Regions from separate parts of the Streptomyces sp. NPDC047971 genome, predicted to be linked through region 3. Evidence: riboswitches for the same ligand, from Rfam matches in the RefSeq annotation. Region 3 holds a riboswitch; each other region holds the start of a gene.
The links. A riboswitch is a leader RNA that binds a small molecule or an ion and turns the genes downstream of it on or off. The one in region 3 is predicted to bind cobalamin.
Positions count from the first base shown of each region.

Region 1 (2,175 bases), on a different contig from region 3:
GATGCGGACCGGGTTCTTCGCCAGCTGCTCCTCGGTCAGCCAGTCCTGGTCGTGCCCGCCGGCCTCGATCAGGGCGTAGATCAGCTCGTCGCCGTCGCCGGAGACCAGGCCCGGAATGTCCTCGACCGGACCGAAGTCGTATCCCTCCTCCCGCAGTCGGCGCAGCAGCGCGACGGCGGAGGCGGGGGTGTCCAGACCGACCGCGTTGCCGATCCGGGAGTGCTTGGTCGGGTACGCGGACAGGACCAGGGCGAGCTTCTTCTCGGCGTTCGGGATGTGGCGGAGCCGGGCGTGACGGACCGCGATCCCGGCGACGCGGGCGGCCCGTTCGGCGTCGGCGACGTACGCGGGCAAACCGTCCTCGTCGATCTCCTTGAACGAGAACGGAACGGTGATGAGCCGGCCGTCGAACTCGGGGACGGCGACCTGGCTCGCCGCGTCCAGCGGGGAGAGACCCTCGTCGTTCTCCTCCCAGGCCGCGCGCGAACCGGTCAGGCAGAGCGCCTGGAGGATCGGCACGTCGAGCGCGGCCAGCGCGCCCGCGTCCCATGCCTCCTCGTCGCCGCCGGCCTGCGCCTCGGCGGGCTTGGTGCCGCCCGCCGCGAGGACGGTGGTGACGACCGCGTCGGCGGTGCGGAGCCGGTCGAGCAGCTCCGGCTCGGGGGCCCGCAGCGAGGCCACGTACAGCGGGAGGGGCCGGGCGCCGGCGTCCTCGATCGCCCCGCACAGCGCGTCCACGAAGCCGGTGTTCCCGCTCATGTGGTGGGCGCGGTAATAGAGCACGGCGACGGTGGGGCCGGTGGACGTGCGCGCGGTGCGCTCCAGCGGGCCCCAGGTCGGGGCGGCCGCCGGGGACTCGAAGCCGTGACCGGTGAGCAGAACGGTGTCGGAGAGGAAGCGGGCCAGCTGCTCCAGGTTCGCGGGGCCGCCGTGCGCCAGGTAGGCGTGCGCCTCGGTGGCGACACCGACGGGGACGGTGGACGCCTCCATCAGCTGGGCGTCGGGGGCCTGTTCGCCGCTGAGGACGACCATCGGCTTCCCGGCGGCGCGCACCGCGTCGAGGCCGTCCTCCCAGGAACGGAGGCCGCCGAGGAGGCGGACGACGACGAGCTCGGCCTCGGCCAGGAGGCCGGTCAGGTCGGCGAGGGGGAGACGGGCGGGGTTGGCGAAGCGGTACTCCACCGGGCCGCCGGCCGCGCGGGCGCTGAGCAGGTCGGTGTCGGAGTGCGACAGCAGCAGGAGCATGGCGAGCGCAGGCCTTCCTCGGGGTTGTCCGCGCCCCGGGTGGTCGTATGGACGGCGGGAGTTCCTGACTCACCGGTCCCGGGGTCGTGCTCGCGCACGTCCGGGCCGGCTCACAGTGGCGGGACCGCGCCGGATTCTCACCGGGCTTCCTCCCCGGGGTCCTGGGACCCCATGCCGTCTGCATAGTAGATCGTGCGGTCGACGGGCCGGTGCGGGTGGCGGAGTCGGCCGGATCACACCGCGGGCGGGACCGTCGTCGCGACGCCGCGACGACGGGCGAGGACCGGACGGTGCGCGGGAGGCGCCCCGGGCGGCGGGACCGAGGCGCTCCGGGCGACGGTGGCCCGGCGGCCCGGCCGGATCGCGGCCGGTGGGGGGATCCTCATGGCCGGATCGCGGCCGGTGAGGGCTTCCTCGTGGCCGGATCACACCCGGTGGCCGCCCGGTGGCCCGTCGGTATGCTCGCCGCCATGCCGCCCACCCCGCCCCCGACGCCCGACCCGGGCGAACCTCGCATACGGGACCGTGGCGACGCGTGCCCCGGGGCGCTGCGCCTGCACTCCGCCGACGACGGCCGCCTCGCCCGACTCCGCCTGCCCGGAGGTTGTTTGACCCCTCGTCAGGTCGAGATCCTGGCCGGCGCGGCGGAGACCCTGGGCGACGGGCGACTCAGCATCACCTCCCGCGGCAACGCCGAGCTGCGCGGCCTCGCCGACGACTGCGGGGCGCGGCTCGCGGCGCTCCTCGCCGAGGCGGGCCTGCTGCCCTCCCCCACCCACGAACGCGTCCGCAACATCGTCGCCTCCCCGGCCTCGGGTCTCGACGGACTCGGCGCCGCCGACGTGCAGTTGTGGGCCCGCGAACTGGACGCCCACCTGCGCTCCGCGCCCTGGGCGGCGGCGCTCTCCGGCCGGTTCCTCTTCGTCCTCG
Region 1 is NZ_JBEZNW010000010.1:158,230-160,404, reverse strand. Features, by position in the region: gene cobN (cobaltochelatase subunit CobN) at 1-1,245, opposite strand, end outside; cobalamin riboswitch at 1,281-1,439, opposite strand; gene AB0D99_RS13155 (cobalamin biosynthesis protein CobG) at 1,704-2,175, shown strand, end outside.
Region 1: another riboswitch for cobalamin. It lies ahead of cobN (cobaltochelatase subunit CobN); the one in region 3 lies ahead of AB0D99_RS03635 (energy-coupling factor ABC transporter permease).

Region 2 (2,175 bases), on a different contig from region 3:
GAGGCGAGGTCGGCGCGGTTGGCGGCCAGCTCGGCGGTGATCGCGTCGGTGCCCTCGGCGAGACCGCGCGCGAGGGTGGCGACCTCGGTGGTCTTCTGGCGGGCGAAGGCGAGCCAGCGGCGGATCCGCGGGTCGATGTCGTGCTCGGCCGTCGCGTCCAGCGGGACGTGCAGCAGGGAGCAGGACGCGGCGACATCGACCCGGTCGGCGAGGCCGAGCAGGGTGCCGAGGGTGGCCAGCGACCTCTGCAGGTCGTTGATCCAGATGTTGCGGCCGTCGACCACCCCGGCGACCAGCCGCTTGGCGCGCAGGCCGCCGACCGCGGCGAGATCCGTGAGGTTCGCCGCGGCGGAGCCGGTGAAGTCGAGGGCGAGGCCCTCCACCGGGGCGGCGGCGAGCACCTGGAGCGCGTCGCCGAGGCGGTCGAAGTAGGAGGCGACGAGCAGCTTGGGCCGGTCGGTGGCGGTTCCCAGATCCCGGTAGGCGCGGGCGGCGGCGTTCAACTCGGCCGGGGTGCGGTCCTGGACGAGCGCGGGCTCGTCCAGCTGCACCCACTCGGCACCGGCCGCGCGGAGATCGGCGAGCACCTCCGCGTACACCGGGAGCAGCCGGTCGAGCAGGGTCAGCGGCTCGAAGTCGGGGGCCACACCGGGGGCGGGCTTGGCGAGCAGCAGGTAGGTGAGGGGGCCGACGAGCACGGGCCGCGCGGCCAGGCCCAGCCCGAGGGCCTCCTTCAGCTCGGCCACCTGCTTGGCGGAGTCGGCGGCGAAGACGGTGTCGGGTCCGAGCTCGGGGACCAGGTGGTGGTAGTTGGTGTCGAACCACTTGGTCATCTCCAGCGGCGCCACGTCCCGGGTGCCGCGGGCCATCGCGAAGTACCCGTCGAGCGCGTCCGCCTCGACGGCGGCGCGGTGGCGTGCGGGGACGGCGCCGACCATGACACTGGTGTCCAGGACGTGGTCGTAGTACGAGAAGTCGCCGGTCGGCACCTCGTGGATGCCGGCGTCGGCCAACTGCCGCCAGTTCGCACGGCGGAGGCCGGCCGCCGTCCGACGGAGGTCGTCGGCGGTGACGCCGCCCTTCCAGTAGCCCTCGACGGCCTTCTTCAGGTCGCGGCTCCGCCCCTGGCGGGGGTAGCCGTACACGGTGGCTCGTGCTGCCGCGGCTGCGGGCTTCGCTGTCACGGTCTCTCCTTCGCGAGATGTGTCCGGAAACATCCCCGGAGACGGGACGCGGACGCGAAGGAACGACAGAACGCGCGGGCCACGCCGCGGGAGAACTCCGCACGTGCCGCTCGCCATGTCCTCCCCCTGGACTATGTCCGGGGGACTCCCAACCCGCCCACGAGGTCACCGGGATGTCCGCGCGCGGAATCGTCCGCGTGCGGGCAACGGGCAGGTCTTCGGACTCGCGAGCACGCCCACCGGATCGAACCGGCGGACACCTACTGGCCGTCGCTTCCCAGGACCTCGCGGTCCCAGTGCGTATGACGGCGGTCGTTCCCGCTCACCGCTGCGGGGCAGTCCCGGATTCCCACCGGGTTCCCTCTTACGACGCATCCCGCCTGGCGGACGGGGCGAACCAGCTGCCCCGCCAGACTAGGGGGCGCGACCGCTCAGCGGCGAGCGGAGTCCACCATCCGGATACGGAATCAGGACAACGCGGTGCCCGCGCGGAGCCCCGCGTCATGTCCTGGGCGTTCCGACGCGGAGCCGGTTGCCGTCCGGGTCCCGCAGCTCGATCTCGCGCGCCCAGGGAGCCTCCTCCACCCGCGCCCCGAACTCGGCGGCCACGGCGTCGACATCACGCACACGGAGGTAGACCAGGGTGTCGGGGCGGGCGTCGCCCCGGTGCTCCGACAGGAACAGGCGGACCTCGCCCCGGGCCACCTCCACGAACGCGGGAAACCCGGGCTCGAAGCGGTGGACCCACTGCTGGGTGAAATCGAGCCGCTCGTACCAGGCGACGGCCGCCGCCGCGTCGCTGACCCGGAGGACCGGGATGACTGCCTCGTCCATGCGACGCATCGTCGCAGACACCTCTGACATCCGCCCGGCACCCCGCACGGGGTGCCGGATCCGCGCGCTCCGCGCGGCGGAGCCGGACCGCGCCCGACGCCGAGCGCGGTCCGGCCGGGAGTCAGCGGCCGCGGCGGCGCAGCTCCGGTTCCGTGAG
Region 2 is NZ_JBEZNW010000007.1:1,195-3,369, forward strand. Features, by position in the region: gene metE (5-methyltetrahydropteroyltriglutamate--homocysteine S-methyltransferase) at 1-1,184, opposite strand, end outside; cobalamin riboswitch at 1,397-1,551, opposite strand; gene AB0D99_RS09215 (glyoxalase superfamily protein) at 1,686-2,018, opposite strand; gene AB0D99_RS09220 (aldo/keto reductase) at 2,140-2,175, opposite strand, start outside.
Region 2: another riboswitch for cobalamin. It lies ahead of metE (5-methyltetrahydropteroyltriglutamate--homocysteine S-methyltransferase); the one in region 3 lies ahead of AB0D99_RS03635 (energy-coupling factor ABC transporter permease).

Region 3 (2,175 bases):
CGAACCCGAGCACGGCCTTCTCGCAGGGGTGACGGCGGCGCCAGCGACTGCTGTGCGCCGCCGCGTCGATCGGCAGCACGGCGCCTACTCGTCGCCGGACGCCGCCCGCAGCGCCCTCGCCTCGGCGCGCGCCTCGCCCTGCTTGCGGCCCCGGTGCACGCCGAAGTAGTACGCGAGCACACCGGCGCCGAGCGCCGCCTGGAGCGAGAACAGCGCCGACTCGATCTCGCCGGACGGCGGCTCGTACAGCGGGCTGAACCACGGCTCGTAGTCGGGGGCGATCTCCGTGATCGCCGCCTCCGCCTCGCCGTCGGCGCCGGCGAACGGCTCCTCCTTGTGGTCGCCCATCCCCAGCACCAGCGGGAGGACGGCCAGGGCCGCCACGACGAGCAGCAGCAGGGTGTTGATCTTCGCGTTCCGGCTCATCAGGCGCTCGCCTCCGCCTTCTCGGTCTTCTTCCGGGACGGGAGCAGGACCCCGAGCCGGGTCAGGTCCCCCTTGCTGGACTGCTTCAGCAGGCGCATCACGAGCACCGTGAGCAGCCCCTCGCTGACGGCGAGCGGCAGCTGCGTGACGGCGAAGATGCCTCCGAACTTGGCCAGCGCGCCGAGCACGCCGCTGCCCGGGTCGGGGAAGGCCAGCGCGAGCTGCACGCTGGTGACGCAGTAGGTGGAGATGTCGGCGACGAAGGCGCCGAAGAAGACGCTCACCATCAGCGGCACGTTGGACCGGCGGAGCAGCCAGTACGTGCCGAAGCCGGCCCAGGGGCCGACGATCGCCATCGAGAAGACGTTGGCGCCGAGTGTCGTGAGCCCGCCGTGGGCGAGCAGCAGCGCCTGGAAGAGCAGCGTGATCGTGCCCAGGACCGCCATCACGGGCGGCCGGAACAGGATCGCGCCGAGCCCCGTGCCCGTCGGGTGCGAGCAACTTCCCGTCACCGACGGGATCTTCAGCGCGGAAAGGACGAAAGTGAACGCACCGGACGCACCGAGCAGCAGGGTGGACTCGGGGTTGGACCTGACCTCACGGGTCAGCGCACGGACGCCGTGGACGACGAACGGAGCGGACGCGACGCCCCAGGCGGCCGCGTGCACAGGGGGCAGATACCCCTCGGCTATATGCATGGTTGGGAGACCCTCTCCAGCACCTCGTGGATGGACAACGCACCTTGGCCGGTCTCCTGGCTGACGGGTCATGCCGTCGCGGCTCCGCCTTCCCACACCGCCGCGGTCTCCCGCGGTGGTCCAGTGGCTTCCCCGGAGGGATGGAGCCGGACTTCCCGATCACAGTGGCGAGGGCCGCACCGGTTCCACACCGGTTTCCCGTACACCAAGGCGGTGTGACAGTAGTGGGTTGACCAGGCGCATCACAACACGGAGGCGTCGTGGGACGGTGTGTGACAGATCTCGCGCGCGCCCCCCTCACTCCTTTCGATACGTGTACGCCTCCGACGCGGCGGCCGTCACGGCGGCCAGATCCCCGCCCGCGCTCGCCGTCACGAGGGCGGCGACAGCGCCCTCGACGAACGGCGCGTCCACGAGCCGGGCGCCCTTCGGCAGCTCGTCCTCCTCGGCGAGGAGAGCCTTGACCGTCAGCACGGCGCTGCCGAGGTCGACGAGCAGCGCCACACCGGCGCCCCGGTCGACCTCGTGCGCCGCCGCGGCGATCAGGTCGGAGCTGGTGCCGAGAGCGCCGTCCGGTGTGCCGCCCGCGGGGGCGATCGGCGCGGTCGCCCCGCCGCCCGCGAGACCCCGGGCCAGCGAGGCGACGGCGGCGGCCACCTCCGCGCTGTGCGACACGAGGACGATCCCGACCGGCGCGGTCATGCGGCGGCCTCGGCGAGGGCGTCGACCAGCAGCGCGGACGAGGTGGCCCCCGGGTCCTGGTGTCCGACGGAACGCTCGCCGAGATAGCTCGCCCTCCCCTTGCGCGCCCGGAGCGGCACGGTCGCGAGGGCCCCCCGCTCTGCCGCCTCCCGGGCGGCCGCGAAGGACTCGCCGAGCCCCTCGGCCGCCGGAACGAGCGCGTCCAGCATCGTCTTGTCCCCGACGCGCGCCCCGCCGAGCTGTCCGACGGCGGCGACCCCCGCGGTCAGCGCCGCGGCCAGCTCCTCCCGCGTCACGCTCGGCGCGTCGCCGAGGGCCTTCCCCGTCCGCCGCAGCAGCGTCCCGTACA
Region 3 is NZ_JBEZNW010000002.1:240,370-242,544, reverse strand. Features, by position in the region: gene cbiQ (cobalt ECF transporter T component CbiQ) at 1-79, opposite strand, end outside; gene AB0D99_RS03640 (energy-coupling factor ABC transporter substrate-binding protein) at 85-426, opposite strand; gene AB0D99_RS03635 (energy-coupling factor ABC transporter permease) at 426-1,124, opposite strand; cobalamin riboswitch at 1,153-1,349, opposite strand; gene AB0D99_RS03630 (PTS fructose transporter subunit IIA) at 1,422-1,826, opposite strand; gene dhaL (dihydroxyacetone kinase subunit DhaL) at 1,823-2,175, opposite strand, start outside.